Regions from separate parts of the Delftia sp. Cs1-4 genome, predicted to be linked through region 1. Evidence: predicted binding sites of a transcription regulator. Region 1 holds the regulator's gene; each other region holds the start of a gene.
What was found. The regulator LexA, encoded in region 1, represses DNA repair genes until DNA is damaged. The targets are predictions, from matches to a motif close to ACTGTATNNNNATACAGT.

Region 1 (10,130 bases):
AGTCGCATATGCATATCGATGAATTGATGGGCCTGATCGGAATCGAATTACAGACGAAGAATAGTCCTTTGACCCGCATGCCTGGCAACTTTCGTCTTGGTTCGAATTGCCCGCTTCACTCGGCGTCCCGCAGGGCAGCGCGGCGGGCTGCTTCAGCGGTCTCCTGAGCCTGCCAGGTCCAGAGTAAACTCGCCCCCGCAGCCAGCACTCGCTGCACGATGGGAATGGAGCTTCCCGAAACCGCCCTGCGAAGGGCTGATGGCTCCTGCCTTGGTGGGATGGGTCCTGCCGGTGGCGGGGCCATGTCTTGATCCCGCCCGGCACGCCCGTCCCGGTTATTCGATGAAAGGACGGTCATGGGGTTCTACGGTTTCATTCTGGTGTTCGTTGGAGGCGGCCTGGGGTCTGCGCTCCGGCATGGCACGAACTTGCTCGCACTGCGGCTGGTGGGCGGTGCGTATCCACTGGGTACGTTGGCGATCAATGTGCTGGGTGCCTTCGTGATGGGGGTGGTGGTGGAGTGGTTTGCGCTCAAGACATCGCTGCCGCAGAGTGCGCGGCTGTTCATCACCACGGGCATTCTGGGTGGCTTCACCACGTTTTCGACGTACGCGCTGGAGGTCGGCATGCTGTATGAGCGTGGCGACTGGCTGGCCTCCGTGCTGTATGCGCTGGGCTCGCTGGTGCTGGGCGTGGCCGCGCTGTTTGCGGGGTTGGGGCTGGTGCGCATGGTGGCCCATTGAGATACCGTGATTGCGCTATGCTGTGCGCCATGGCCCGCCTGAACGCAACGCAGATTATTCGCACCATCCATTGGATGGTGGGTTAGCCAGGGGCCTTCAGCGCCATGCAACCCGCCCAGAGGAGGCGGGTTTTTTCATTCCGTCTCCGGGGTTTTCTCAAGCCTTTCAGGAGATGGATATGCAGGTTTCCGAACAGTCCCGGCCCCGTTGCGCAGAATATGCCGATGCCCCTGCCGCCAACGCGCGGCTTGCCACGCTGCACATGGTCTGCGGCAAGATCGGCTCGGGCAAGTCAACGCTGGCGCGGCAATTGGCGGCCGGGCCCGGAACGGTGTTGGTCAGCGAGGATTCCTGGCTGGCCGGCCTGTACCCCGGCGAGATGCAGTCGGTGGCCGATTACGTGCGTTGCAGCACGCGGCTCAAGGGGTTGATGGGGGCGCATGTACAGGCGCTGCTGGACGCTGGCGTGTCGGTGGTGCTGGATTTTCCGGCCAATACCCTGGAGGGTCGGGGCTGGGCGCGCAGCGTGTTCGAGAAAGTGGGTGCCTCGCACCGCCTGCATTTTCTGGATGTGCCTGACGAGGTCTGTAAGCAGCGCTTGCGTGTGCGCAATGCGGCAGGCGAGCATCCGTTTCAGGCCAGCGATGAGCAATTCGACCTGATCACGAGCTACTTTGTCGCGCCCTCCGACGAGGAGGGCTTCGACGTGGTGCATCACCCGTATGCGCCGGTCTGAAGTGCCGGCCTGGACGAGAGACTTCGCCACGGCCTCATCCCATCATCTCAGCTTGATCGAGCTTGCACCTCCACCCAATAGCGGGTGCGCGTGCGCAATTGCAGAGGAAAGCGGCTGACGAGCGCGGCCAGGGCGCGATCCGTGTCATCCACGGGAAAGGCGCCCGAGACAAGCATCCCGGCGACCTCGGCCGAGCAGCCCAGGTAGCCGGGCCGGTAGCGGGCAAGGGCGTCAATCAGCTGGCCCAACGGCATGTCCAGCGCGACCAGGCCGCCTTCATGCCAGCTGGCTGCAAAGGGGTCTGCGGACGTGGGCGGCTGGGTGGCGCTGGAAGAGAAGGCGGCCTGCTGTCCGGCCTGCAATTGCGCGGAGGGCGCATCGCTGTCCAGAGGCTGCAGGCGCACGGCCTTTTCCTGCACGGTGACGTGGCACAGGCCATCGTCCGCAAGATGGACCGTGAAGCGCGTGCCCAGGGCCAGTACGTGGCCTTGCGGTGTCTGCACGCTGAAGGGACGGCCCAGCGCGTCGGGCTCGGTGGCGACGAGGATGCGGCCACGGTGCAGGCGCAGCAGGCGCTGGCGGTCGTCAAAAACGGTGTCCAAGGCGGTTGCCGTATCCAGGGCCACCAGGGAGCCGTCGGGCAGCGTCAGATTCCGGCGCTCGCCTGTGGCTGTGCGCTGCCCTGCCTGCCAGCTTTCCAGTGGTGCGCCTTTCCAGGCCATCCAGGCCGTGGCGCCGCTGCCCAGGCCCAGCGCCACGCCGCGCACCACGGAGCGGCGGGTGGGCGAGGCGCGACGGCCCAGCGCCTGGCGCGCCAGGGGGGCGGGCAGATGCGACAGTTGCGCGGTGACGGATTGCACGCGCAGCCAGGCGCGCTGGTGGGCGGGATCGGCCTCATGCCATTTCTGCCAGTCCTGTTGCAGGCCCGCTGTGGCGGAGGCGCCGCGCAGTTTCACGTGCCAGGCGGCGGCCTCATGCAAGGCGCGGCGGTCGTTGCCTTCCAGATGTCTCTCGCCCATGTGGCTATGCCAGGACCAGGCAGCAATGCTCCATCGCCCGGGTCAGGTAGTTGCTGACGGTGCGCAGCGATACACCCAGGCGCTGGGCGATCTCTGGGTAGCTCAGTTCCTCGAACTGGGCCAGCACGAAGGCTTCGCGAACCTTGGGCGGAAGGCCTTGGAGCATGCGGTCCACATCCAGCAGGGTCTGCTGGACGATGGCCTGCTCTTCGGGCGAAGGCGCCAGCGATTGCGGCAACTGGGCCAGATAGTCCAGATAGGACTGCTCCAGCGTGCGGCGGCGAAACAGGTCGGCGACCAGGCCCCGGGCGATGGTGGCCAGGTAGCGCCTGGGTTCGCGGATGTCCTGCTGCGGCAGGGGCGAGCGCAGCAGGCGCACAAAGGTGTCCTGGGCCAGGTCGGCGGCATCGTCACGGTTGCCCAGGCGTTTGCGCAGCAGGCTTTCCAGCCAGGGATGGTGGTTCTGGTAGAGGCTGTGCACGGAGAAGGCTGGGGCGGAGGAGGCGGGCGCGCAGTGGCAATCGCTGCTGCAAAAGATAATAAGAATGCTTATCAATTATCTTTCAGGCCGGCGCCCCTCCCGCAAAGAGGGCGTCCACTTGTTGCATGTGCGCTACAGGGTAGTGGTGGCCGCCAGCCTGCAGCAGCTTTGCGCAGGCCGATTCCTCGTGCGGCACGCGGTCCACGCCACCCAGTTTGTGTCGTGCAAGGTGTGTCGCACACCTTGCATCGGGCCTCAGTTGGACGCTGATCCGCCGTGTGCCTCCATGCGCTCCAGAGCAGCGCAGACATCGGCCATGCGCCCGGAGATGAACAGGCATTCCGGCTGCTCCTGCGGCGACCGCTGGATGATGCGCAGGCCTGAAGGCTGCTCAGGCGCGGATTGCAGGGTGGGCTGCGTCGGCAGCAAGGGCAGGATCAGCTGGGCATCTCCATGGTCTGCAGCGCGTGCGGCCTTGCCGCGGCGCTGCTGGCTGCGCCGGCGTGCCTTGCTGAAAGAGATCACGTTGGCGGGCTCGGGTGCTGCGGCAGGTAATGGCTGGCACGCAGGGGCTTGTGCAAGAGGCATGGCCGACTCCATGGCGGTCGCAGTCAGGCGGATGCCATGTGCCAGGCGCAGGAAGGAAAAAGAAGACAGTGTTGGCAGAGCGAATCCCATGTGACGACTCCTGTTGGCGTGTTTCAAAGAGGCATGGACACAGGCAGGATTGCGGTTTGCGGGCAAAGCTCCGCCCAGGGCGAAGCTCCAAGGCTTCGCGCCTACCACCTGGGCGGTGCGTGAAATGGGGTGAGGCGGCCTGAGAAGGGCCGCCAGTCCGGCTTACATGGACATGCTGTTGCGGATCAGTCCCACGGCCAGGCCTTCAATGGCAAAGGCCTCTTCGGGGGCGACTCGGATCACCGGGTAATCGGGGTTTTCCGGCAGAAGTTCCACGCCCTGCGTGGTGCGGCGCAGGCGCTTGACGGTGACTTCATCACCCAGGCGTGCCACGACGATCTGGCCGTTGCGGGCTTCGTGTGCGGACTGCACGGCCAGCAGGTCGCCGTCCATGATGCCCGCGTCGCGCATGGACATGCCGCGCACGCGCAGCAGATAGTCGGGGCGCGTCTGGAACAGGCTGGGCTCGACGGAATAGGTTTGGTCGATATGTTCCTGGGCGAGAATGGGCGAGCCCGCCGCAACGCGGCCCACCAGGGGCAGCATCAGCGGTGCCAGGGCCGACAGCGGTAGTCCGAAGCTGGTGCCGCGCGCAGCATTGATGTTGCGCACGGTGTCGGTACGCAGGCGAATGCCGCGCGAGGTGCCGCTGACCAGTTCGATCACACCTTTGCGGGCCAGGGCCTGCAGGTGTTCTTCGGCTGCGTTGGCGGACTTGAAGCCCAGCGTGTTGGCGATTTCCGCGCGGGTGGGAGGCGCGCCCGTGCGGGAGATGGCGGCCTGGATCAGGTCCAGGATCTGTTGCTGGCGGGCGGTGAGCTTGGGATGGTCGAGCATGGCGTGCGTCCGGTCCTTGAGGGCAGATGGCAGGCTGGGAGGCCATCTGATGATTTATACAGTATCTGTATTTTTAACCAGTTTTCCAAGAGGTGCAAGTGGGGCAGTCAAAGTTGGTGATTCTGGGCACGGGCGGGACCATCGCCGGCCGGGCGGATTCGCAGTCGCAGGGCGTGGGGTACAAGGCCGGGCAGATCACGGTGCAGTCGCTGCTGGAGGCCGTGCCGGACCTGGAGCAGCAGGCGCTGGGGCCCGTGCAGACGCAGCAGATCGCGCAGGTGGACAGCAAGGATATGGACTGGCCCCTATGGCGCGCGTTGCTGCGCGCCTGCACGCAGGCACTGGAGGATGCGGATACACGCGCCGTGGTGATCACGCATGGAACGGACACGCTGGAAGAGACGGCCTGGCTGCTGCACAGCCTGCTGCCGGCCACCAAACCCATCGTGTTGACCTGCGCCATGCGCCCGGCCACGGCCCTGTTGGCAGACGGACCACAGAATCTGCGCGATGCCGTGACCGTGGCTGCCATCGGCGGGCGCAGCGGCGTATGGGTGGTGGCAGGCGGCGAGGTGCATGCGGCAGCCCAGGTGCAGAAGGTCCATCCCTACCGGCTGCAGGCAATGCGCTCCGTGGAAGGCGGGCCGCAGGCGTTGGTGGAGGAAGGGTGTGTGCGCTGGCTGGTGCCCGATGCGCCGTCCTCCCCCTCCGCACCGTCCACGCGGGCCATGGTGCCTGTGACCATGTCATCTGATCTGCTGGCGCTGGATGAGCTGCCCTGGGTCGAGGTGGTGTTCAGCGGCGCTTTGGCGCGTGCCAGCGGCGTGGATGCGCTGGTGGCGGCAGGCGTGCGTGGCATCGTCGTGGCTGGCACGGGCAATGCGACGGTTCACGAAGGCATGGAAGCGGCCTTGCAGCGCGCCCGCGACAAGGGCGTCTGGATCTGGCGGGGCACGCGCTGTGCCGAAGGCCTGCCCGTGGCCTCCGGCCTTGGGACCAACCCGGCAGAGGCCGATCTTGCGCAGCTGCCCGTGGCAAAGGCCCGGATTGCGATGATGCTGGCGCTGGCAGCGCAGCCGCGCGATTGAGCCTGCGGCGACGCCGGCATTTCTTCAGTTGCTGGCGGTCAACAAAAAAGCACCCGGCGGGTGCTTTTTTCGTTGCGGCACATGGCCTGCATCACTCAGCCAGTGCAGCCAGTGCGCGTTGGGTGATGTCCTCGACCGAGCCCAGGCCGCTGATGGCGCGGTACTTGGGCGCCGCTGCGGCTTCCTTTTCGGCCCATGCGCGGTAGTAGTCCACCAGGGGGCGGGTCTGGCTGCTGTAGACGTCCAGGCGCTTCTTGACGGTTTCTTCCTTGTCGTCTTCGCGCTGCACCAGCGGCTCGCCGGTCACGTCGTCCTGGCCTTCGACCTTGGGCGGGTTGAACTTGACGTGGTAGGTGCGGCCCGAGGCGGGGTGGGAGCGGCGGCCGCTCATGCGCTCAATGATGGCGTCGAAGGGCACGTCGATCTCCAGCACGTAGTCCAGCTTCACGCCAGCGGCCTTCATGGCGTCTGCCTGGGGAATGGTGCGGGGAAATCCATCAAACAGGAAGCCATTGGCGCAATCGGCCTGGGCGATGCGTTCCTTGACCAGATTGATGATCAGGTCGTCGCTGACCAGTTGGCCGGCGTCCATCACGGCCTTGGCCTGCTGGCCCAGGGGCGTTCCGGCCTTGACGGCAGCACGCAGCATGTCACCGGTGGAAATCTGGGGGATGCCGTACTTCTGGCAGATGAAAGCGGCTTGCGTGCCTTTGCCGGCGCCGGGTGCGCCCAACAAAATCAGTTTCATGGAAGTCCTTGAGGAGAGTAGAAATTCTTGTCTGCCGGATCGGCCCACCGGGGCGGACAGTCCATGCGTCATATTTTTGTCGCGGGCAAGGATAGCACGCACAGGGCTAACACTGGCTTACACGCAGAGGGCAAAACTGTCGCCTGTGCAATCTCCAAAAACTGCGTTTTGCTGTCCGACAAAACCGCATGTGCAGTTGTGTTGTGAATGGCGATGCCGGGCATCGCCATTGGCGCATCTGTATTGGCGTATGCGGGATCGGATTCAGGCGGACAACCGGGCGCGCACCCGCTCCAGGTCTTCGGGGGTGTCCACGCCGGGGCCTGGTGCATGGGGCGTCAGGTGGACGGCGATGCGGTGGCCGTGCCACAGCGCGCGCAACTGTTCCAGCGCCTCCAGCACCTCGGTAGGGGCGGGAGAAAGCTGCGGGAAGCTGCGCAGGAAACCGGCACGGTAGCTGTAGATGCCAATGTGGCGCAGTGGTGCGAAGCCGGGGTGGCCCGGCGCTGCCGCTGGAGATGCCGTCTCCCACCATGCCTGGCTTGCATGTTCACGCGCAAAGGGGATGGGGGCGCGGCTGAAATAGTGGGCCATGCCCTGGGCATCGCAGACGACCTTGACCACGTTCGGGTTGGTGAAGTCGGCCAGGCTGTCGATGGCATGTGCCGCCGTGCCCATGCTGGCCGAGGGCTGCTGCGGCAGCAGGGCGGCCACGGCATCGATGAGATCGGGAGCGATCAACGGTTCGTCGCCCTGGACGTTGACGACGATGTCGTCGCCATCCAGGCCCAGCAGTTCGCAGGCCTCGGCCAGGCGGTCGCTGCCGCTGGCGTGGTCGCTGCGCGTGAGCACGGCCGCAACGCCATGCGCGGCGCAGGCGGCGACGATGCTTTCGTCATCGGCCGCGACCACGCAGCGCGTGGCGCCGCTGAGGCCGGCACGCTGTGCCACGCGCACGACCATGGGAAGGCCTGCAATGTCTGCAAGGGGCTTGCCTGGCAGGCGGCTGGAGGCAAGGCGGGCAGGAATCAGAACCGTGAAGGGCGCGGTGGGCATGGTGCGTTGCGGAGAAGGTCGAAAGTGCGGGCGCGGGCGTCGTCGGAAATCGGGCCTTGCGGCGCGATCAGTCCTCGAGCTCGTCGTCGTCCAGCGTGCGGGCTTCGGCCTCCAGCAGCACCGGGATGCCGTCGCGCACGGGGTAGGCCAGGCGCGCGCTGCGCGAGACCAGTTCCTGGTGCTCGCGGTCAAAGCGCAGCGGGCCCTTGGTGACGGGGCAGACCAGCAGTTCGAGAAGTTTGGCGTCCATGTCGGATCCTGTGTTTTGGAGGGGGAGGGCGGGCCGTGGCGGCCAGCCAAGACGGTGATGATAGTCAGGCGCGTGGCCTGCGCAGCGCCTGCAGCCGCTGATCCAGCAGCGCCCAGAAATCTGGCGGCAGCTGCAATTGCAGCGCAACGGACCAGGCCTGGGGATGGGTGCGCCACAGCTTGACGGCATCCTTTTCGGTGCAGACCAGCGGGTCTTCATTGCGTCCCAGGCGCTGGAAGCTCTCAAAATTATAGTGATCTGGCAGTGCCTGGGCGTGCTCCAGCGCCAGACCCTGTTCAGTGGCCAGCATGGAGAAAAAGGCCTCGGGCCGGGCCACGGCGGCCACGGCCTCCACGGGCCGTCCGCGCAGGGCCGCCAGGGGAATGCGCTCACCGTGCGCATTGACGCCTTCAGCGGCCAGTTGGCGCTGCATGGCAAAGGCGGGCGCATCCGTTGGCGGGCAGGCTCCCGCGTGCAGCACGGCGGTGACGGGGCGCGGCCAGGGTTCGCGCAGCGGGCCGGCCGGCAGAAGCCAGCCATTGCCGATGCCGTCGTCGTTGAAGACGCACAGCTCGATGTCGCGGGCCAGGGCCAGGTGCTGCAGGCCGTCGTCGCTGATGACCACATCCACCTGCGGATGGCGGGCGCGCAGGGCCTGGACGGCCTCGATGCGCTTGCGGGCCACGAAGACCGGCACGCCGCTGGCGCGAGCCAGCAGCGCGGGCTCGTCGCCCACATCGGCGGGGGCGCTGTCAGGATGGGCTTCGCGGCAGTCGTCCGTGCTGCGGCCATAGCCGCGCGAGACGATGCCAGGGCTCCAGCCGCTGTCCCGCAGATGGCGGGCCAGGGCGAGCGTGACGGGGGTCTTTCCGGCGCCGCCCGCAATCACATTGCCGACGACGATGACCGGAATGCCGGCCTGGCCTGCACGCCTGAAACCCAGTGCATAGGGCAGCCGATGCAGGCCCAGCAGGGCACGGTACAGCAGGGACAGGGGATAGAGGGCACAGGCCAGCGGGCCGCGGTGGCGCCAGGCCGCGCGAAGCCCCCGGGCTGCGGGGGCGGGGCCATTCCCGGGCATGGAGGCCTTGCCCTCAGCGCCCGGCGCTGGCCGAGGTCTGCGTGGCAAAGGTGATCTGGGACAGTCCGGCGCGGCGCGAGGCTTCCATCACCGACACCACGGACTGGTGCGGCGCGGTGGCGTCGGCGCTGATGATGACCACGCTGTCCTTGCCGGCAACGGCCGCTGCGGCCAGTGCCTGGGTCAGGCCGGTGACGCTGCGGTCTTCCACGGCGGTCTTGTTGATGGCGTAGCGGCCGTCGGCGGCGATGGCGACGATGATTTCGCGGGGCCGGTCGCGCTGCTGCTCGACATCGGCCACGGGAAGGGTCAGCTGCAGTTCGGTGAACTTGCTGTAGGTGGTGGACAGCATCAGAAAGATCAGCACCACCAGCAGCACATCGATGAACGGGATCAGGTTGATCTCGGGCTCGTCACGGCGGCGGGGACGGAAGTTCATGGCAGGTCTCTCGCGTGCGGGTTCTGCGGGTTCACTTGCCGCCGACGCGCACCAGGTGGCGCACGAACTGCTCGGAAGCCAGCTCCATGCCCAGCAGGTAGCCATCGACGCGGGCGCGGAAGTAGCGCCAGAAGATCAGCGCCGGAATGGCGACGATCAGGCCGAAGGCCGTGTTGTACAGGGCGATGGAGATGCCGGCCGCCAGCTGCGCCGGGTTGCCGCCGCCGGTGGCCGATGCGCCGCCTTGCGAGCCGAAGATCTCGATCATGCCGATCACCGTGCCCAGCAGGCCCAGCAAAGGCGCGGCAGAGGCGATGGTGGCCAGCGCGCTCAGGTGCTTTTCCAGCGTGTGGGCAGCAGCGCGGCCGGCGCCTTCCATGGAGGCGCGAAGCTCTTCTTCGCTGCTGTCCGGATGGGCCTGCAGGGCGCGCAGTCCGCTTGCCAGGACTTCGCCCAGCGTGGAGTTCTGGGACAGCTGCTGCACGACTTCCTGGCTGGGCAGGCCGCGCGAGGACACGGAAATCGCCTCGCCCAGCAGGGCGGGCGGCGCCACGCGGGCCGTTTTCAGCGCCACGAAACGTTCAAAGACCAGGGCCAGAGCCAGGATGGAGCAGGCAATCAGTGGCCAGATCGGCCAGCCTGCGGCTTGTATGATCGACAGCAAGTTGTTTTCCCCCCGCGTTTAACTGCAGCCGACGATTATGGCCCAGCCATATGGCCGGTCCAGGCGTCTCGTGTCCGCGATCGCCTGAAAACTGTGACCCGGCGCAGCATCCAGGCAACGGGCGGCTCCCCATATTCGGGATTTTGGATGGTCGCTATAGCACAGATTTCTGTGGATAACTTTGTTATCAAGCGGGTTGCGCAAACGCCGCTGCGGCGGCGAATGGACACTGTGACAAATGTGAATTCTTTGTTGCAGCAAAAAAATCTTTATGAATCAATTGCTTGCGAGGTGTTTTTGAGAGTGCTTC
Region 2 (10,130 bases), 2.8 Mb from region 1:
AGCTGATGGTGGACGTGGTCCACCGCTGGCACACGGCCGCGCTGCTGGTCACGCATGACATCGACGAGGCCATCCTCGTGGGCGACCGCATCCTGCTGATGGGCGGGCGGCCCGGCCACATCGTGCGCGAATGGCGCGTGGACATAGCGCGCCCGCGCGAGGACCAGGCCGCCGCCGTGACCGCGCTGCGGCTGGACATCCTCTCGGCCCTGCACGGCGTGCGCCATGCGGCCCAGGCCTGATCTCCCTCGCCTGCTTGCCTGCCTGCCCGCCTGCCGATCCGCCATTTCTTCGACTTCAACCATGCTCTTCTGAAAGGTCTTTCGCATGAGCTTCCAGGACCACCCTTCCTACACCCACATCTGCGCCTCGTCGGACTGCGGCTGCGGCCTCACGCGGCGCGACATGCTGCGCCTGGGCGCACTGGCCACGGCCTCGGTGGCCGCGCCGCTGCTGGCCGCAGGCGATGCGCGCGCCCAGGCCTTCAAGGGCGATGACCAGCCCGTGAAGATCGGCTACCTGCCCATCACCGACGCCACGCCGCTGCTGGTGGCCCACGGCAACGGCCTGTTCGAGGCCGAAGGCCTCAAGGCCGAGGCGCCGCGCCTGTTCCGCTCCTGGGCCCAGATCGTCGAGGCCTTCGTCTCGGGCCAGGTCAACGTCATCCATCTGCTCACGCCCTCCACGCTGTGGGTGCGCTACGGCGCCAAGTTCCCCGCCAAGATCGTGGCCTGGAACCACGTCAACGGCTCGGGCCTGACCGTGCTGCCCGAGATCCAGAAGGTGCAGGACCTGGGCGGCAAGACCGTGGCGATCCCGTTCTGGTACTCCATCCACAACATCCTGCTGCAGGACGTGCTGCGCAAGGCCGGCCTCACGGCCGTGACCCGCGCGCGCGGCGGCGCCATCGCGGCCAACGAGGTCAACCTCGTCGTGCTGGCACCGGCCGAAATGGTCTCGGCACTGGCCGGCAAGTCGATTGCGGGCTTCATCGTGGCCGAGCCCTTCAATGCCGCCGCCGAGATCGCGGGCGTGGGCAAGATGCTGCGCTTCTCGGGCGATGTCTGGAAGGACCACGCCTGCTGCGTCACCTTCCTGGCCGAGCGCGATATCGTCGACAAGCCCGAATGGGCGCAGCGCGTGACCAATGCCGTGGTCAAGGCCCAGCTGTGGACGCGCGACAACCGCCTGGCCGCCGCGCGCCTGCTGTCGAGCACCGGCGAGCGCCGCTACACGCCCCATCCGCAGCAGACGCTGTCCAAGGTGCTGGCCGCCACCGACTACGCCAGCTACGAGGCCAGCGGCGTGGTCGTCAACAAGGGCTGGCACCAGCGGCGCATCGACTTCCAGCCCTATCCCTATCCCTCGTACACCGAGCAGCTGGTGCGCGCCATCAAGGCCACCAAGGTCGAGGGCGACACGCGCTTCCTCGACAAGCTGGAGCCCAAGTTTGCGGCCACCGACCTGGTGGACGACCGCTTCGTGCGCAAGGCCATCCAGGCCGTGGGCGGCCCGCAGGTCTTCGGCATTCCGGCCGATTTCTCGCGCCGCGAAACCATCGTGGTGTGATCCAGGTGTTGCGACGTATTGGATTGCCGCTGCTGGGCGCGGCCCTGGTCCTGGCCCTGTGGTGGGTGGGCGGCGCGCTGCTGGCGCGCAGCACGCCCGTGGCTGCGGCCTTTGCGCCCTGGCCTTCCCTGCAGGCGCTGGGCCAGCTGCTGACGGGCGCCGACATCTGGATGCACACCCTGCTGAGCCTGCAGCGCGTGGCCGTGGGCCTGCTGCTGGCCTTCGTGGTCGGCGTGCCGCTGGGCGTGCTGGTGGGCCTGTCGCGCGGGTTCTCGCAGGCGTTCTCGCCCGTGTTCCAGTTCCTGCGCATGATCTCGCCGCTGTCGTGGATGCCCATTGCCGTGATGGTGCTGGGCGTGGGCGACGCGCCCGTGTACTTCCTGCTGGCCTTCGCCGCCGTCTGGCCCATCTTGCTGAGCACGGCGGCCGGCGTGGCCCAGCTGGACCGCAACTGGCTGCTGCTGGCGCGCAGCCTGTCGGCCACGCGCACCGAGACCGTGCTGCGCGTGGTGCTGCCCGGCATCACGGCCCAGATCCTCACGGGCGTGCGCCTGGCCATCGGCATCATCTGGATCGTGCTGGTGCCCGCGGAAATGCTGGGCGTATCGGCCGGGCTGGGCTACTTCATCCTCGACACGCGCGACCGCCTCGCGTATTCGGAGCTGATGGCCGCCGTGGTGCTGATCGGCGCCCTGGGCTATGCGCTGGACCATGCGGCGCGGTGGCTGCACCAGCGCTGGATGCACTGAGCGGCCGGCATCACCGGGGCATCAGGCCTTCGGCATGTCGTCCACCGGGGCGGCATGCCCGGTGGCCACGATGGCCTGGACCAGCAGGGCGATCAGCGTGTCCTGCAGGGGCGACGGCACCGCCGCCTCCAGCGAGGCAATGGCCAGCTGGTAGCGGATGCGCGGCCTGAACGGGCGGCTGGACAGGGCGCCGGGCTGGCAGTAGCTGGCCAGCAGGCCGTTGACCATGGACACGCCCAGGCCCTGCGCCACATGGGCGCAGGCCTCGCCCACGGAATGCACCTCCACGGCCACGCGCGGCTGCACACGCGCATGGCGAAAGGCCATGTCTATCTCCTGGCGGATCTCGCGCTGGCGGCCCAGCAGGATCAGCGGGGCGTCCACCAGATCTGACGGCGTCACCTCGTCCAGCGCCTGCAGCGCATGGCCTCTGGGCATGATGCAGACGGCCTCGGACTCCAGGCAGGCCCGCGTGCGCAGGCCGGGCATGGTCATGGGCAGGCGCACCAGGCCGATGTCGGCGTCGCGGCTCAGCAGGGCCCGCTCGGTCTCGGTATAGGAGCCCGACAGCACTTCCAGCACCACGTCGGGATGCGCCTGCATGAACTGGTGCGCAATGGCCGGCATCAGCGAGGTGGCCAGGGTGCCGGGCACGGCCACCTTGAGCAGCCGGCGCTTGAAGCCGCCCAGCCGCAACTGCTCGGCATGGCGGCGAAAGCACTGGGCCGAATCCATGAGCACCTGGGCGTCGTGCAGCAGGGCCTCGGCCTCCTGCGTGGGCACCAGGCGGCCTTTTTCGCGGATGAAAAGCCGCAGGCCCAGGTCCTGCTCCAGTTGGGCCAGCAGGCGGCTGATGCCGGGCTGGGACAGCCCCAGGCGCTCGGCCGCACCCGTGGTGGAGCCGCTGAGCATGATGGCCTGGAAGGCTTCGAGTTGCTTGAAATTCATGGGTTGTACAGGCGGTGCTTGCATGATGGCAGCGCGGCCGGGGGCGCGCACGGCGCATCACGAATCGCATAGGGTAATACGCGTCCGTCATACCGTTGTGGTGGATGCGGGGGCTCCTGAGAATCGGCGGCGTCAGAACACGCACAACACAAGGAGCAAGATTCCATGAAGGCCCTGCCAAGCATTGCCGCCGTCTGCAGCCTGTCCATCGCGGCCCTGGGCCACTCGATTGCGCATGCGCAGGACATGCAGGTCTACGGCCAGATCCGGCTGACCGTGAACCACCTCAAGACCGGCAATGCCGGCTCCACCATGGAAGAGCGCGACAACGCCTCGCGCCTGGGCTTTCGCGGCAAGGAGGAGCTGGGCGGCGGCCTGCAGGCGCTGTTCGGCATGGAGATGGGGCTGGATGCGGACACGGGCTCGCTGACCACGCCGGCCTTTCGCAACAGCTATGTGGCGCTGCGCGGCGGCCTGGGCACGGTGGCCCTGGGCCGGCTGGACTCGGCCAATCCCACGGGCTCGCCGCTGTACTCGCAGGTCACAGGCATCACCTCGTTCGCGGCCAATGACGCCGGGGCCACGGCCATCGGCACCTCCATGCTCAATGCGCGCAACCGCACCTCCAATTCGCTGGGCTACCAAAGCCCGTCATGGGGCGGCACGGTGTTCCGTGCGCGCTACTACCTGCGCGGCGATGCCAAGGCCCCAGGGCTGGAGGACGACGCCAGATCGCTGGACCTGGGCCTGAGCTACGCCGCAGGCCCGTGGACGGCCGGCCTGGGCTACGCCAAGGACACGCGCGCCGGGGGCCTGCTGGCCAACGAGTTCGACAGCAAATGGCAGATGGGCCTGCGCTACAGCTTTGGTGCCATCGAGCCCTATGTGCTGCTGGGCCGCGACCGCTTCAACCACAAGCCCGGCGTCTCGCGCGCCGACGTGGACTACTGGATGCTTGGCACGCGGCTGCGCCATGGCGCACATGCCGTGGTGCTCAACCTGATGCAGCGCGACGTGCAGACCTCGCTGACCGGCAAGCGCAGGCGCCAGCAGCTGGCCTATACCTATGCGCTGTCCAAGCGCACCGAACTGCAGGCCTTCGTGGACCACGACGGCGTGGACTCCAGCCGCCCCAACGTGGCCGTGCGCGCCATCGGCGCGGGCGTGCGCCATGACTTCTGACCGTCCTGCACACCCGCATCAAGAATGGAGATTCCCATGACCCACTTCCAACGCTTCCTGTCCTTGGCTTTCCTGGCACTGGGCCTTGCGCTGGGCCTGGCGCCCTTGCCCGGCCATGCGGCCGAATTCCCGGAAAAGCCCGTGCGCATCGTCGTGCCGTTCCCCGCCGGTGCCGCGGCCGATGCCGCCATGCGCGTGGTCGCCCGCAAGATGTCCGAGCTGTGGCGCCAGCCCGTGGTCATCGACAACCGCCCCGGCGTGCATGGCTTCCAGCTGGTGTCTTCCGCGCCGGCCGATGGCTACACCCTGCTGCTGGGCGCGGGCTCGGGCATGGTGACGGCGCCCCTGCTGTCCAGCAAGCTGTCCTACAACCCCTCGCGCGACTTCGTGCCCGTGGGGCGAGTGCTGATCAACGTGCCCATCCTCACCACGCACCCCAGCCTCAATGTGAGCACCGTGCAGGAGCTGGTGGCGCTGGCGCGCAAGAACCCCGGTGCGCTGAACTACAGCTCCAGCGGCAACGGCACGCCAGGCCATCTGTCCATGGAAATGTTCCAGGCCGCCACGGGCACGCGCATGCTGCAGATTCCCTACAAGGGCGGCGCGCCCGCCGTCAACGAACTGGTGGGCGGCCATGTGCAGCTGGGCATCAATGCCGTGCCCAGCGTGGTGCTGCAGATCAAGGCCGGCAAGCTCACGCCGCTGGCCGTGGCCAGCGCCACGCGCTCGCGCGCCCTGCCGCAGGTGCCCACCATGGCCGAGGCGGGCGTCAAGGACTTCGAATACGACATCTGGTATGCGCTGTTCGCGCCCACCGGCACGCCGCCTGCGGTGGTGGCCAAGGTCAATGCCGCGCTGGTGCGCTCGCTGCAGGACCGTGAAGTGGCCAGGTTGCTGGAGGCGCAGGGCGCCGAGCCCGCGCCCACCACGCCCCAGGAGCTGGCGCGCTTCATGCAGGAAGACACGGCGCGCTGGGCCAAGCTGGTCAAGGAACGCAACCTCAAGCTCGACTAAGCGCCAGCAGCATGAGCAACACATCAATCACCCACCTGGGCGGCGTGGTCCGCCACAGCCTCGCCGTGCCCATGCGCGACGGCGTGCGCCTGGCCACCGATCTGTATCTGCCCGAGAACCTCGGCCCCCACCATCCCGGCCCGCTGCCCGTGCTGCTGGAGCGCACGCCCTACGGCAAGAACGAGGAAACGCGCCGCGAGCGCAGCGCGGCCAACCCCCTTCCCATGCGCCGGGGCGAGGTGGCGGCCCGCTTTGCGCGCGAAGGCTATGCCGTGGTCGTGCAGGACTGCCGGGGCCGCTTCGGCTCCGAAGGCCAGTTCACCAAATACCTGGGAGAGGCCCACGATGGCGCCGACACCCTGCAATGGATCATTGAGCAGCCCTGGTGCAACGGCAGCGTGGGCACCTACGGCCTGTCCTACGCCGCGCACACGCAGACTGCGCTGGCCACGCAAAGGCCGCCGGGCCTCAAGGCCATGTTCCTGGAATGCGGCGGCTTTGCGAATGCCTACCGGGGCGGCATACGCCATGGCGGTGCCTTCGAGCTGAAGCAGGCCGTCTGGGCCCTGCGCAATGCGCGCAGCGGCAGCAACCACCTGGAGCCCGCAGCGCGCCAGGCGCTGGAGCAGGCCGACATCGGCCAGTGGTGCCTGCGCCTGCCCTGGTCGCGCGGCGACTCTCCGCTGCAGTGGGCGCCCGAGTACGAGGACTACCTGTTCAGCCAGTGGGAGCGCGGCAGCTTTGACGACTACTGGCGCCAGCCCGAGCTGTACGCCGCCGGCCACTACGGCGCCTTCGACGGCCTGGCCGTGATGCTGATGTGCGGCTGGTGGGACCCGTATGCGCAGACCACCACGGACAACTACATGGGCCTGTCGCGCGGCGATGGCCGGGTCCGCATGGTGCTGGGCCCCTGGACCCATGGCGAGCGCAGCGTCCCGCATGCGGGCGATGTGGATTTCGGGCCCGATGCCGTGCTCGACGGCGCACTGGCCGATGACTACGTGGCCATGCGCCTGGCCTGGTTCGACCACTGGCTCAAGGGCCGGCCCATGCCCGCGCGCCAGCAAGCCGCCGTGCGCTACTTCCGCATGGGCGGCGGATCGGGCGCGCGCACGGCCCAGGGCCGGCTGGACCACGGCGGGGCCTGGCGCAGCGCCGACCACTGGCCCGTGCCCGGCACGCAGCCGACGGCCTGGCACCTGCACGCCGACGGCAGGCTGGCCCGCGAGCCCGCGCCGCAACCGGGCGTGCGCAGCTACCGCTTCGACCCGGCCTGCCCCGTGCCCACCCTGGGCGGCTCCATCACTTCGGGCGAGCCGCTGATGTTCGCAGGCGCCTACGACCAGGTCACGCACGAGAGCACCTTCGCCGCCCGCCCGCCCTACGGCCCGCTGTCCGAGCGCGGCGACGTGCTGGTGTTCCAGACCGAGCCGCTGCAGCAAGACCTGGAGGTCACCGGCACCATCACCATCGAGCTGCAGGTGTCCTCGTCCGCGCCCGACACGGACTTCACCGCCAAGCTCATCGACCAGTACCCGCCCAGCGCCGACCATCCGCAGGGCTATGCGATGAACATCACCGACGGCATCCTGCGCTGCCGCTACCGCAACTCTTGGGAGCAGCCCGAGCTGATGACGCCCGGCGAGGTGGTGGCCATCACCATCGAGCCCATGCCCACCTCCAACCTGTTCCGCAAGGGCCACCGCATCCGCCTGGACATCTCCAGCAGCAACTTCCCGCGTTTCGACGTGAACCCCAACACCGGCGCGCCCGAGGGCAGTGCGGGGCCCAGGCAGGTGGCGGTCAACAGCGTGCACCTGGGCGGCTGCCATGCCTCGCGCATCGTGCTGCCGGTGGTGGCGGTCTAGGCGGAGAGCACACGCGTTTGGCTGTCTGGCATGTTTCGCAATTTGGTTGTACCATGCAACCAAATTGCGAAGGAACATCGCCATGGACATGCAGCAGCGTCAGTTGGAACTGGCCGGCCCCCTGCCGGCCCTTGCACCATCGGGGCGGCTCCGGGGGCGTGTCTGCCTGGTGGTGGGCGCCACCAGCGGCATAGGCCGGGCCACCGCCCTGCGCATGGCCGAGGAGGGCGCTGCGGCCGTGGTGGTCACGGGGCGCCGCCGTGAGCTGGGCCTGGAGCTGGAGCAGGAAATCCGGCAGCGGGGGGCAGACGGCCTTTTCCTGGCCTGCGATGCAACGCGGCAGGAGGACATGGCGGCGGTGGTGGAGCAGGCCGTGGCGCGCTTCGGGCGGCTGGACGCGGCCTTCAACAATGCGGGCTTCCAGGAGCGGCGCGCCGTGCTGGCCGAGCAGGATGACGCGGTCTTCTCGCAGGTCTTCGATACGAATGTGCGTGCGGTCTTCCACGCCATGCGCCATGAACTGGCGGCCATGCTGGCCACGGGCGGCGGCACCATCGTGAACAACACCAGCGTCAGCGGCATACGCAATCCCAACCCGGGCCTGTCGCTGTACGGCGCCTCCAAGGCTGCGGCCCTGTCGCTGACCCGCGCCGCCGCCATGGAGTACGCGCCGCGCGGCATCCGCATCAATGCCGTTGCCCCTGGCCGCGTGGTCACGGACATGATGCTGGGCTCGGGCATTGCCGACATGCATGCCGTGGCGGCGGGTCTGCCGCTGCGGCGCATGGGCCATCCGCAGGAGGTGGCCACGGCCGTCGTCTGGCTGATGTCGGACGAGGCGGCCTTTGTGGTCGGTCACTGCCTGGCGACCGATGGCGGCTTCCTGGCCGGATGAGCCTGCCCGGGGCAAGTCCGTTGCGCGAAGTGAGCACTACCGGGTTTGATATGATGACTGTATAAAGATACAGTTTTCGAGCGGCCTGGCTGCCCGATCTGCCAGGCCCATGCTCCCTCCCCACCGCTTCTACTACCTGCACAACTTCCAGCGCGCGCTGGACTGGATTGGCCAGCGTTACGGCGATCTGCTGGACGCGCCCGAGCAGGCATTCCTCACCCGTTTCACGCAGCTGCCCCAGCCCTCGCAGGCGCTGATGGTGCGTTTGCTGATGCGGCGCGGGCCGTGGTTTCGGGCCGGCAAGCTGGTGTATGAAGAGATTCCCGGAATTGCAGAGGCGGCCGCGCCCCTGCTGGAGCTGGGCTGGCTGGACGCGGGCCACCCCATGGCGCTGGAGGAGCTGTTTGCGCTGCACACCAAGCCCGAGCTGCTGCAGCTGTTCGCAGGCGCACCCGTTCACTCAGGCCTGCGCAAGGCCGAGCTTTTGCAGGCCCTGCAGCCCTTGCATGGGGCGCCCAGGCCCTATGCGCAGTGGCAGCCCCCGGACGTCGGAGCCGGCGAAGCCGCCTGGCGCGTGATGGTGGGTGCGCTGTGCGAGCGCTTTCGGCTGATGTTCTTCGGCAATCTCTACCAGGACTGGTCGGAATTCGTGCTGGCCGACCTGGGCGTGTTCCGCTACGAGGCCGTGGCCTTCGATGCGGCGTCGCGGGCCTTCCAGTCGCGTGCCGATGTCGATGGCTACCTGGCCCTGCAGGCCTGCCGCGCGGCGCTGGATGAGGGCGTGGAGATCGATGCGCTGCTGCAGCAGGTGGCCGGCTGCGCCAGCGGCAATGCCTGGCTGGAGCAGCGCCGCGCCAAGGTGCTGCTGCGCATAGGCCAGGCCTGCGAGCGCATGCAGGACTGGGAGCGTGCCGAGCAGGCCTATGCGCAAAGCCGCTACCCCGGCGCCCGCCACCGGCGCATGCGTGTGTACGAGCGCATGGAGCGCTTTGCCGATGCCATGGCTCTGGCCCAGGCCGCCCAGGCCCAGCCCGAGAGCGACGAGGAGCTGCAGCGCGTGGCGCGCATGCTGCCGCGCCTGCGCCGCAGCCTGGGGCAGGGCGCGCGCGGGCGTGTGGCGGCGCTGGCGCCCGTGGTGGCGCAGATGCGCATGGACGTGGAGCTGGAGCTGCCGGCGCGGCCCAGCTCCGTCGAGTACGTGCTGCGCGACCACTGGCACAGCGACGCCGCGCCGGTGTTCTATGTGGAGAACGCGCTCATCAACTCGCTGTTCGGCCTGCTGTGCTGGCCGGCCATCTTCGCGCCGCTGCCGGGAGCCTTCTTCCACCCCTTCCAGAGCGGCCCGGCCGACCTGTCCGCGCCCGACTTCGTGCAGCGCCGCGCAGCTTTGTTCGAGGAATGCCTGGCGCATCTGGACGATGGCAGCTGGCGCGAGGTCATCGTGCAGCGCCATGCCGACAAGCAGGGCCTGCAGTCGCCCTTCGTGTTCTGGGGCACGCTGAGCGCGCCGCTGCTGGCGCTGGCGCTGGACTGCATTCCGGCCGCCCACCTCAAGCTGTTCTTTGCGCGGCTGCTGCGCGACGTGCAGGCCAACCGCACGGGCTTTCCCGATCTGGTGCGTTTCTGGCCGGCCGAGCGCCGCTACGAACTGGTCGAGGCCAAGGCCCCCGGCGACAAGCTGCAGGACAACCAGATCCGCTGGCTGCAGTACTGTGCCGAGCACGGCATTCCCGTGCGCGTGTGCCATGTGCAGTGGCGCGGCCAGCCGCTGGGAGAGGCCGCGTGAGCTACACCGTGGCCGTGCGCGCGCTGTGCGAGTTCACGGCGCGCGCGGGCGACCTGGACCTGCGCTTCACGCCCGCGCCCAGCGCGCTGGAGGGCATGGCCGGCCACAGCCTGGTG
Region 3 (10,130 bases), 1.4 Mb from region 1:
GGGCGATTCCTTGCAGTTGGGCTCCAGCGAGTAGGGCGTGCTCTCGTACTTGTTGTGGCGCTGGCGCATTTCCAGCAGCTTGCCGGACAGAAAGGCGTGCGCATTCATCTGGGCCTGGTAGCGCGTCTGGAACTCGGCGAACAGCGGCTCGCTGCCGCAGATGCGGCGTGATTCCAGCAGGGCGGTCTGCACCGTCAGGTCGCGCTCGGATTCCTCCAGGCATTCGGCCAGCGTGCGCACGCTGGAGCCGATCTCCAGGCCCGCGTCCCAGCAACTGCCGATGAATTTCTCGATGCGCGAGGCCAGCTCGGCATCTGCCGTGCCAGCGGCTGGCAGCAGCACCAGCACGTCGATGTCGGAATAGGGAAACAGCTGGGCGCGCCCGAAGCCGCCCACGGCGGCCAGGCAGGCCTCGGGCGGCATGCCGGCGCGATGCCACAGCGCGCGCAGCAGCGTGTCGGCCAGATCGCTCAGGTGCTGCAGCACCAGGCGCACGCCGCGCCGGCCCATGGTGGGCGCCAGCAGCGAGCCTATCCAGCGCCCGCGATCCCGGGCGTACTGCACGCGCAACTGCTCCAGCGAGTCCGGGGCAGAGGGCGCAGCGTGGGAAGGAGTGTGGTCAGTGGTCTGTTTCATGCGCGGCGAGGGCAGGGAAGGCGCCGGGAGCGGGTGCCCCGGACGCCATGCCATTTTGCCTGCGCATCACGCAAGAAACATGCCGAGCCTCAGCAGCTCGTGGTGGTAACGAAGGGGGGCAGCGCGGGCGAGCCGGCCGACAGGGTCATGACTTCGTAGCCGGTCCTGGTCACCACCAGGGTGTGTTCCCACTGGGCCGAGAGGCTGTGGTCCTTGGTCACGATGGTCCAGCCGTCCTTGCCCAGTTCCTTGATCTCGCGCTTGCCCAGGTTGAGCATGGGCTCGACGGTGAAGACCATGCCTTCTTCCAGCACGGTGCCCGTTCCGGGGCGGCCATAGTGCAGGATCTGGGGCTCTTCGTGGAACTTCTGGCCGATGCCGTGGCCGCAGAACTCGCGCACCACCGACAGGCCGTGGCCTTCGGCAAAGGTCTGGATGGCGTTGCCGATGTCGCCCAGCGTGGCACCGGGCCTGACCTGCTGGATGCCCAGCCACATGGCGTCGAAGGTCAGTGCCGACAGGCGCTTGGCCGCGATGGAGCACTCTCCGATCATGAACATGCGGCTGTTGTCGCCGTACCAGCCGTCCTTGGTGATGACCGTGACGTCCACATTGACGATGTCGCCCTTCTTGAGCGGCTTGTCATTGGGAATGCCGTGGCAGACCACATGGTTGACCGAGGTGCACAGGTGTCCGGGGTAGGGAGGGTAGCCGGGCGGCTGGTAGCCGATGGTGGCGGAGACCGTGCCCTGCTGCGCCATGCATTCGGCGCCCAGGCGGTCGATCTCGGCCGTGGTGATGCCGGGCTTGATGTGGGGGGTGATGTAGTCCAGCACTTCCGAAGCCAGGCGGCAGGCCACGCGCATGGCTGCGATGTCTTCAGCGCTCTTGATGGTGATGCTCATGCCCGCAATTATCCCATTGCGCCTTCGGGCGTGCAGGGGTAAGGGGCGGCTGTCGCCATCGGGACGGCTCAGCCCGGTAAAATAGCGGCCTCACCGATTCAGCGCCTTGCAGCCAGCCCCCGGAGGGCGGGGCCGCAGGGCGCTTTTCACAAGCCTCCTCACCCAACAGGCCGCCACGTGACCTTGCATCTGACACAGTTGGAGGGTGGAAACGCTCTCAGCTCGTTCCGCGCCCAGCAGCTCCTGACCGAACTGGTCTCCATCCATCCCAAAATCACCGGCATTGCCGCGCGCTTCGTGCACCTGGTGGCCACGGACGCCGCACCCACGCCCGCATTGCAAGAGCGCCTCCAGGCGCTCTTGACCTATGGAGACCCCTATGAAGGCCCGGCCGACGGTGCTGCCCTGGTGGTCACGCCGCGCCTGGGAACGATCTCCCCCTGGGCCTCCAAGGCCACGGACATTGCCCGCAACTGCGGCCTGGGCGTGTTCCGCGTGGAGCGCATCACCGAATACCGCATCGCCTTCAAGACCGGTCTGCTGAGCAATGTGCTGGGCAGCGCGCCTGAGCTTTCGGCCGAGCAGACTGCACGGATCGCCGCCTTGCTGCACGACCGCATGACCGAGTCGGTCTTCGCCACGCGCGCCGAGGCCGAGCAACTGTTCTCCGCCCTGGACGCCGCTCCCATGGAGTTCGTCGATGTGCTGGGCGGCGGCCGCGCCGCGCTGGAGACCGCCAACCGCCAATGGGGCCTGGCCCTGGCCGACGACGAGATCGACTACCTGGTCGATGCCTTCAAGGGCCTCAAGCGCAATCCCACGGACGTGGAGCTGATGATGTTCGCGCAGGCCAACAGCGAGCACTGCCGCCACAAGATCTTCAACGCCCAGTTCACCATCGACGGCGAGGCCCAGGACAAGAGCCTGTTCGGCATGATCCGCAACACGCACCAGGTCTCGCCCCAGCACACGGTGGTGGCTTATTCGGACAACGCCTCCATCATGGAAGGCCATGAGGTCGAGCGCTTCGTCGCCACCTTCGAGGCGGCCCTGGACAAGATCAAGGCGCCCAGCTACCAGAAGAAGCAGGCCGTCAACCACGTGCTGATGAAGGTGGAGACGCACAACCACCCCACGGCCATCTCCCCCTTCCCCGGCGCATCGACCGGCGCGGGCGGCGAGATCCGTGACGAGGGTGCCACGGGCCGCGGCTCCAAGCCCAAGGCCGGCCTGTCGGGCTTCACGGTTTCCAAGCTGTGGGGCAGCGAAGTGGGCAAGCCCGAGCACATCGCCAGCCCGCTGCAGATCATGATCGAGGGCCCGCTCGGTGGCGCGGCCTTCAACAACGAATTCGGCCGTCCCAACCTGACCGGCTATTTCCGCGAGTACGAGCAGCAGGTCGGCGTGGGTGCCGATGCCGTGATGCGCGGCTACCACAAGCCCATCATGATCGCGGGCGGCCTGGGCGTGATCGACTCCGAGCTGACTCAGAAGATCGAGTTCCCCGCCGGCACCCTGCTGATCCAGCTGGGCGGCCCCGGCATGCGCATCGGCATGGGCGGCGGCGCTGCCAGCTCCATGGCCAGCGGCACGAACGCGGCCGAGCTGGACTTCGACTCCGTGCAGCGCGGCAATCCCGAGATCGAGCGCCGCGCCCAGGAAGTCATCAACCATTGCTGGGCCCAGGGCGACAAGAACCCCATCCTGGCCATCCACGACGTGGGTGCCGGCGGCCTGTCCAATGCCTTCCCCGAGCTGACCAACGATGCGGGCCGTGGCGCGCGCTTTGACCTGCGCGCCGTCAACCTGGAGGAATCCGGCCTGGCGCCCAAGGAAATCTGGTCCAACGAAAGCCAGGAACGCTATGTGATGGCCATCGCTCCCGAATCGCTGGCCGAGTTCACGGCCTTCTGCGAGCGTGAGCGCTGCCCGTTCGCCGTGATCGGCACGGCCACGGAAGAACGCCAGCTGGTGCTGGAGGACACGGCGGTGGCCTCGGGCGACCAGAAGTTCCCCGTGGACATGCCCATGAACGTGCTGCTGGGCAAGCCGCCCAAGATGCACCGCGACGTGGCCACCGTGCAGCGCGAGCTGCCGCCCATGGACCTGACCGGCGTGCCCCTGGAAAAGGCCGTGATCGACGTGCTGGCCCACCCCACCGTGGCCTCCAAGCGCTTCCTGATCACCATTGGCGACCGCGCCGTGGGCGGTCTCACGCACCGCGACCAGATGGTCGGCCCCTGGCAGGTGCCCGTGGCCGACGTGGCCGTGACCCTGGCCGACTACCGTGGCTTCAAGGGCGAGGCCATGGCCATGGGCGAGCGCACGCCGCTGGCCTCCATCAACGCCCCGGCGTCGGGACGCATGGCCGTGGCCGAGGCCATCACCAACATGCTGGCCGCCCCCATCGAGCTGTCCAAGGTCAAGATGTCGGCCAACTGGATGGCGGCCTGCGGCGAGCCCGGCGAAGACGCGGCGCTCTACGCCACCGTCAAGGCCGTGGGCATGGAGCTGTGCCCGCAGCTGGACATCTCGATCCCTGTGGGCAAGGACAGCCTGTCCATGCGCACCCAGTGGAACGAGGGCGGCCAGGTCAAGAAGGTGACCTCGCCCGTCAGCCTGATCATCACGGGCTTCGCCTCCATCGACGATGTGCGCGGCACGCTCACGCCCCAGCTGGACGCCTCGGAAGACGACAGCACCCTGGTCCTGGTGGACCTGGGCCGCGGCAAGATGCGCATGGGCGGCTCCATCCTGGGCCAGGTGCTGGGCCAGTCCGGCAATGAAACGCCTGACCTCGATGACGCCAAGGACCTGATCGCCCTGGTCGATGCCGTCAATGACCTGCGCGCCAAGGGCCAGATCCTGGCCTACCACGACAAGGGCGACGGCGGCCTGCTGGCCACAGTGGCCGAGATGGCCTTTGCCGGCCATGTGGGCGTGGCCATCAACGTGGACATGCTGGTCACCGAAGGCGACGGCATCAGCGACAGCCGCATGGACTCGGGTGAAGGCAAGAACTGGGCCTCCCAGATCAGCGGCCGCCGCGACGACATGACGCTGCGCGCGCTGTTCAACGAAGAGCTGGGCGCCGTGCTGCAGATCCGCACGGCCGACCGCGCCGCCGTGCTGCAGACCCTGCGCGAGCATGGCCTGTCCACCTGCAGCCACATCATCGGCAAGACGCGCCCCGTCTCGTCCAAGGTCGATGCGGGCAAGGGCGAACTGCAGGTCTGGCGCGATGCCAAGTCCGTCTTCGGCGCCTCGCTCAGCGACCTGCACCAGGTCTGGGATGCCGTCAGCTGGAAGATTGCCCAGCAGCGCGACAACCCGGCGTGCGCCGACAGCGAGCACGCCGCAGCCGGCGAGCCTGCCGACCCGGGCATGCACCTGCACCTGACGTTCGACCCGGCCGAGAACCCCGCCGCACCCTTCCTGAACCTGGGCGCGCGCCCCCGCGTGGCCGTGCTGCGCGAGCAGGGCGTGAACTCCCATGTGGAAATGGCCTACGCCTTCACCGAGGCCGGCTTCGACGCGGTGGACGTGCACATGACCGACCTGCAAAGCGGCCGCGCGCAGCTGCAGGACTTCGCCGGCGTGGTGGCCTGCGGCGGCTTCAGCTACGGCGACACTCTGGGCGCCGGCATCGGCTGGGCGCGCTCCATCACCTTCAACGACAGCCTGTCCGCGCAGTTCCAGCAGTTCTTCGGCCGCAGCGACACCTTCGGCCTGGGCGTGTGCAACGGCTGCCAGATGTTTGCCGAGCTGGCCGACATCATTCCCGGTGCCCAGGACTGGCCGCGTTTCACGCAGAACCAGAGCAATCGCTTCGAGGCGCGCCTGTCCATGGTGGAAGTGCTGGAGTCGCCCAGCCTGTTCCTGCAGGGCATGGCCGGCAGCCGCCTGCCCATCGCCGTGGCCCACGGCGAAGGCTTTGCCAACTTCCGCTTCCGCGGCAATGCGGACAAGGCCATCGCCTCCATGCGCTATGTGGACAACCACGGCAAGGCCACCGAGCAGTACCCGTTCAACCCCAACGGATCGGCCGGCGGCCTGACGGCAGTGACCACGGCCGACGGCCGCTTCACGGCCATGATGCCCCACCCCGAGCGCGTGTTCCGCAACGTGCAGATGAGCTGGACCAACGGCGACAAGTCGGAATTCAGCCCCTGGATGCGCGTGTGGCGCAACGCCCGCAAGTGGCTGGGTTGATGCACTGAGCAACGCTGCAAAGCAGACAAAGGCCCTTCGGGGCCTTTTCTGTTTCTGTTTCTTTTTGGCGGCTGTCGTTACGGCGCCAGCATCTGCGCCGTGCGCGCGCGGGCCTGCTGGACCAGGGTGGAGATCAGCACCGTCTCGGGCAGGTTGTGCCAGTAGCGGCGCGGCATCTCGCGCAGCATGGCCTGCTCCTTCAGGCGCGCCGGGTTGAAGGTGCTGGCGTAGTAGGTCAGCCACAGGGCCTCGCCCGCGTCGGCTGGCGGGGCATCGCTGCGGCGCGCACCGGGCGCCAGGCGCAGCGCATGGCCGTCCCAGTGCGCGCTGCATTGCGGCGTGAGGATGGCCCAGTGCATGTTGGCAAAGCGCTTGCAGAAGAAGGGCGCTGCCGCGCGCACGATGTGGTGCTCGGGCTCGAACCAGGCAATGTGCAGCTCGGGCTGGTTCTGCCGCTGCGTCGTCCGAAAGCGCACAAAGGCGTGCATCTTGTGGATCTCGCGCGAGACGGGGCGGGCCAGGGCCTCGATGGCGCGCCAGTCCGCATCCAGCGCATCCAGCCTCAGTTCGGGCCGGGCCTGCATGCGCGCCAGCCAGCGGTGGCATAGCTCGAAGCGGCCCGCCGCGCGGTGCATGCAGGCATGGCGCAGCGCGGACATCTGGGTGTCAGACAGGGACAGCCCGGCCTCGCCGGGGCCGGCCAGCCCGGCGAGTGCCGAGGCGGGCATGGCCTGCTCCGGCGCTCTGGAAAACAGATCCACCCCCGCGCCGAGTTGCTGCGCACCCCGCGTGTCGGGCCACCGCCAGCGCACCAGGGCGGGGTCGGCGCCATGGGCCAGCAGCGCCCGGCAGGCTGCGCGAAAGCCGGGCCAGTCGTCGGGGCTGTCGAGTTCGATGGTGAGAGCCTGTTCTTGCATGGCGTGCTCCAGGCGCTAGAACAGGCTGGCCTGCAGCGCGTTTTGCACGCGCATGCCGCTGTGCCGTGCCTGGGCCTGGCTGGCCTGCGACTGCGCGATCAGCCGGGTGCGCAGCGCGGCCGAGTCGGTCTCGCCCAGCAGGGGCCGGTGGCCGTCGATCAGCACGAAGGGCAGGGCCTTTTGCACGGGGGCGCGCAGCCGCAGCAGATCGTCCAGCCGCAGCCTGCGCACGCGGCGCGCCGCCAGCAGGCGGTCCACCGTCTGCGTGCCCAGGCCCGGCACGCGCAGCAGCAGGCTGCGCGGCGCACGGTTGAGGTCCACGGGGAACTGCTGTCGGTTGGCCAGTGCCCAGGCCAGCTTGGGGTCGATCTCCAGGTCCAGCATGCCGTGGCGGCTGGCTGCCGCGATCTCGCCCGCCCCGTAGCCGTAAAAGCGCATCAGCCAGTCGGCCTGGTAGAGCCGGTGCTCGCGCATGAGGGGCGGTGCCTGCGGCGGCAGGTCGCGCGAGGCATCGGGAATGGGGCTGAAGGCCGAGTAGTACACGCGGCGCAGGCCGTAGCCCGCATACAGCGTATGGCTGGATTCGAGGATGTCGGCATCGGTTGCGCGGTCGGCGCCCACGATCATCTGCGTGCTCTGCCCGCCCGGCGCAAAGCGCGGCACGGCGGCGCGCTGCGCGGGCGCGCCGGGCAGGGACTGCGCCTGGCGCTGCTCGCGCGTGGCCGCGCGCCAGGCCTGCACATGCCGGTCCACGCCCTGCATGGCCTGGCGTATGCGCTGTCCATCCTTTTCAGGCGCGAACTGCGCCAGGCCGCTGGCCGTGGGCAGTTCCACATTGATGCTCAGGCGGTCGGCATGGCGGCCTGCCTGGGCCAGCAGTTCGGGGGCGGCATCCGGGATGGTCTTGAGGTGGATGTAGCCGCGAAAGTCATGCTCCTCGCGCAGGCGGCGCGCCACTTCCACCAGTTGCTCCATTGTGTAGTCGCTGGAACGGATGATGCCGCTGGACAGGAACAGCCCCTCGATGCAGTTGCGCCGGTAGAAGTCCAGCGTCAGCTGCACCACCTCGGCCACCGTGAATCGGGCGCGCTGCACGTTGGAGCTCTTGCGGTTGATGCAGTAGCGGCAGTCGAAGATGCAGACATTGGTCAGCAGGATCTTGAGCAGCGAGATGCAGCGCCCGTCGGGCGCATAGCTGTGGCAGATGCCCATGCCGGTGACCGAGCCCATGCCCTTGCCGTCCAGCGAGTCGCGCCCCTGCGATCCGCTGGAGGCGCAGCTGGCGTCGTACTTGGCGGCGTCGGCGAGGATGAAAAGTTTGCGTTGCAGCTCCATGACTGTATAAATATACAGTATATTTGCCTGGCACGTCCGGTTTTCTGAGAACCCATCCCCCAGCCAGGGTCTGGTCCGGCCTTGCCTGGCTGCGGGTCGAACGCACTGTCGCGCTATCGCAATGGCCAGCGGATTGCAATGGTTGCCAGTGCAATGGAATGAAACCGTTTTCAGGTGCGGAATGAGTGCTTGCTTTCAATGGGTGGCGATGTGCATCGCAGGAAATGGTGAATGCGTGTTTTCTGCGTCTTTCGCAATGCCTGAAGACTGGCATGGCTTGGTGCCATCAATGCACGCGCTGATATAGCGCAGCTGGCTGCACGCCATGGGGGGTTCCCATTCATGGGAGAGAGGTTGGGTGTTGTTGTGAATTGTTTCAAATTGCCGATAACTATTGCTGATAGGCTTTCGGGTTTGCCGGGCGGTGCCGTTTCATTCAATGCGCTCGGCGATGACAAACACTTGGAGAGGGAGCTTCGGTGTCGCGTGTATTAGGAACAGAGAGCGAAGTGCTGGCGCTGTCGCCGGACGCCTCATCCAGCAAGGCCGCCAAGGGCCTGCAATCGCCCGCCAAATGGCCCTCCATGGGCGCCAATGATGTGGCGGTCTGGGGTGAATGCCAGGGCAGCGGCAGCAAGCCCTACCAGACCCAGGTGGACCTGTCGGGGCCTTCCTTCAAATGCTCTTGCCCCAGCCGCAAATTCCCCTGCAAGCACGGGCTGGCGCTGATGCTGATGCGTGCCGGCGGGCAAGTCCCCGAAGGCGTTGATCCGCCCGCCTGGGTGCAGACCTGGCTGGACAGCCGCCAGGAAAAGGCCGAGAAGAAAGAGGCCAAGGCTGCCGCCGCAGCGGCCGAGCCGCCACCCGATCCCGAGGTCGCGGCCAAACAGCAGGCCAGGCGCGAGGACAAGCGCTGGGACAAGGTCGAAGCCGGCCTGCAGGAACTGTCGCTGTGGATGCAGGACATGGTGCGTGCGGGCCTGGCCAACCAGGCCAGCGACACGCAGATGCGCCAGCGCTGGAACAACATGGCCGCGCGCATGGTCGATGCGCAGGCCACGGGCATGGCGGCGCGCATCAAGGATTGCAGGGATCTGGTGGACAGCCACCGCGACTGGCCGCGCGACATGCTGGTGCAGCTGGGTCACTGGCAGTTGATCATCGACGCCGTGCGCCGCCGCGAATCGCTCAGCCCCGAGGTCAAGGCCGACGTGATGGCCGCGCTGGGCTGGCCCATGGACAAGGCCGAGGTGCAGGCCAGGGGCCAGCTGGTCGAGGACGAATGGCTGGTGGCCGGCCTGCGCATGATCGAGCGCGAAGGCCGGCTCATGGAGCGGCGCGTCTGGCTGCAGGGCCAGCGCACCGGGCGCATGGCCCTGGTGCTGGACTATGCGCAGGGCGGGCGCGGCTTTGAATCGGCCTGGGTGCCGGGCCATCGCTACGGTTGCGCGCTGAATTTCTATCCGGGCCATGCGCCGCTGCGCGCCATTGCGGCCAATGGCAACGGGCCTGCGCTGCCTGCCGATGGCGCCAGCCCGCTGGCCAACTCGGCCGGGGGCGACGTCCTGCAACTGCTGGGCCAGCGCATTGCTGCCAACCCGCTGCAGGCCACGCAGCCGCTGTGCCAGGACCGGCTGCGGCTGGTGCCCGCCCAGGGCCAGTGGTTTGCGGCCTGGCCCCAGGCGCTGGATGCATCGCCGGTCGCCCCTGGCACGGCAGCGCCAGTGCAGCCCGTTCCCGTGGCGATTGACGATGCCGAGGCCTGGCGCCTGCTGGCGCTCAGCGGCGGTGCGCCCATGCAGCTGTTTGGCGAATGGGAACCCGGCCCGGCCGTGGGCCGCTGGCGGCTGCTGAGTGCCTGGCAGGCCCGCGAGGGCGAAACCGCCCAGCAATGTATCTGGCAGAACCAGGGTGATCCGGTATGAGCAACGCACAACTTTGGGCTGCGCTGCAGCAATCGGCCATGGTCGGCTCGGACCGGCTGGCCGTGCCGCCTGCGCTGGCTTCGGGCGTGGACCCGTCCGCAAGCGGGTCGCAGCAGGCCGTGCAGGCCGCGCTGCAGCCCCGCACTGACGTGGCCGGTGACTCGCCCGCCCAGCAACTGCTGCGCGCCAGCGCCGTGGCG

Region 2: the regulator LexA is predicted to act here: its motif matches at 8,285-8,302, upstream of DELCS14_RS03950 (VRR-NUC domain-containing protein).
Region 3: the regulator LexA is predicted to act here: its motif matches at 8,007-8,024, upstream of DELCS14_RS10040 (putative DNA modification/repair radical SAM protein).

What each region holds. Positions count from the first base shown of each region.
Region 1 covers NC_015563.1:3,661,181-3,671,310, reverse strand. Annotated here, with positions in the region: gene DELCS14_RS16060 (DUF4124 domain-containing protein) at 1-8, opposite strand, end outside; fluoride riboswitch at 212-275, shown strand; gene crcB (fluoride efflux transporter CrcB) at 357-743, shown strand; gene DELCS14_RS16050 (ATP-binding protein) at 922-1,479, shown strand; gene DELCS14_RS16045 (FecR domain-containing protein) at 1,527-2,498, opposite strand; gene DELCS14_RS16040 (sigma-70 family RNA polymerase sigma factor) at 2,503-2,979, opposite strand; gene DELCS14_RS16035 (hypothetical protein) at 3,235-3,567, opposite strand; gene lexA (transcriptional repressor LexA) at 3,820-4,494, opposite strand; gene DELCS14_RS16025 (asparaginase) at 4,593-5,582, shown strand; gene adk (adenylate kinase) at 5,674-6,330, opposite strand; gene kdsB (3-deoxy-manno-octulosonate cytidylyltransferase) at 6,595-7,386, opposite strand; gene DELCS14_RS16010 (Trm112 family protein) at 7,454-7,636, opposite strand; gene lpxK (tetraacyldisaccharide 4'-kinase) at 7,701-8,717, opposite strand; gene DELCS14_RS16000 (biopolymer transporter ExbD) at 8,731-9,156, opposite strand; gene DELCS14_RS15995 (MotA/TolQ/ExbB proton channel family protein) at 9,188-9,820, opposite strand; gene DELCS14_RS30620 (hypothetical protein) at 9,968-10,130, shown strand, end outside.
Region 2 covers NC_015563.1:884,366-894,495, forward strand. Annotated here, with positions in the region: gene DELCS14_RS03910 (ABC transporter ATP-binding protein) at 1-242, shown strand, start outside; gene DELCS14_RS03915 (ABC transporter substrate-binding protein) at 328-1,569, shown strand; gene DELCS14_RS03920 (ABC transporter permease) at 1,566-2,318, shown strand; gene DELCS14_RS03925 (LysR family transcriptional regulator) at 2,340-3,266, opposite strand; gene DELCS14_RS03930 (porin) at 3,432-4,448, shown strand; gene DELCS14_RS03935 (tripartite tricarboxylate transporter substrate binding protein) at 4,485-5,462, shown strand; gene DELCS14_RS03940 (CocE/NonD family hydrolase) at 5,474-7,333, shown strand; gene DELCS14_RS03945 (glucose 1-dehydrogenase) at 7,416-8,228, shown strand; gene DELCS14_RS03950 (VRR-NUC domain-containing protein) at 8,338-10,014, shown strand; gene DELCS14_RS03955 (helicase C-terminal domain-containing protein) at 10,011-10,130, shown strand, end outside.
Region 3 covers NC_015563.1:2,253,691-2,263,820, forward strand. Annotated here, with positions in the region: gene DELCS14_RS10020 ([protein-PII] uridylyltransferase) at 1-636, opposite strand, end outside; gene map (type I methionyl aminopeptidase) at 726-1,541, opposite strand; gene purL (phosphoribosylformylglycinamidine synthase) at 1,719-5,753, shown strand; gene DELCS14_RS10035 (TIGR03915 family putative DNA repair protein) at 5,831-6,670, opposite strand; gene DELCS14_RS10040 (putative DNA modification/repair radical SAM protein) at 6,686-8,005, opposite strand; gene DELCS14_RS10045 (SWIM zinc finger family protein) at 8,485-9,930, shown strand; gene DELCS14_RS10050 (DUF5691 domain-containing protein) at 9,927-10,130, shown strand, end outside.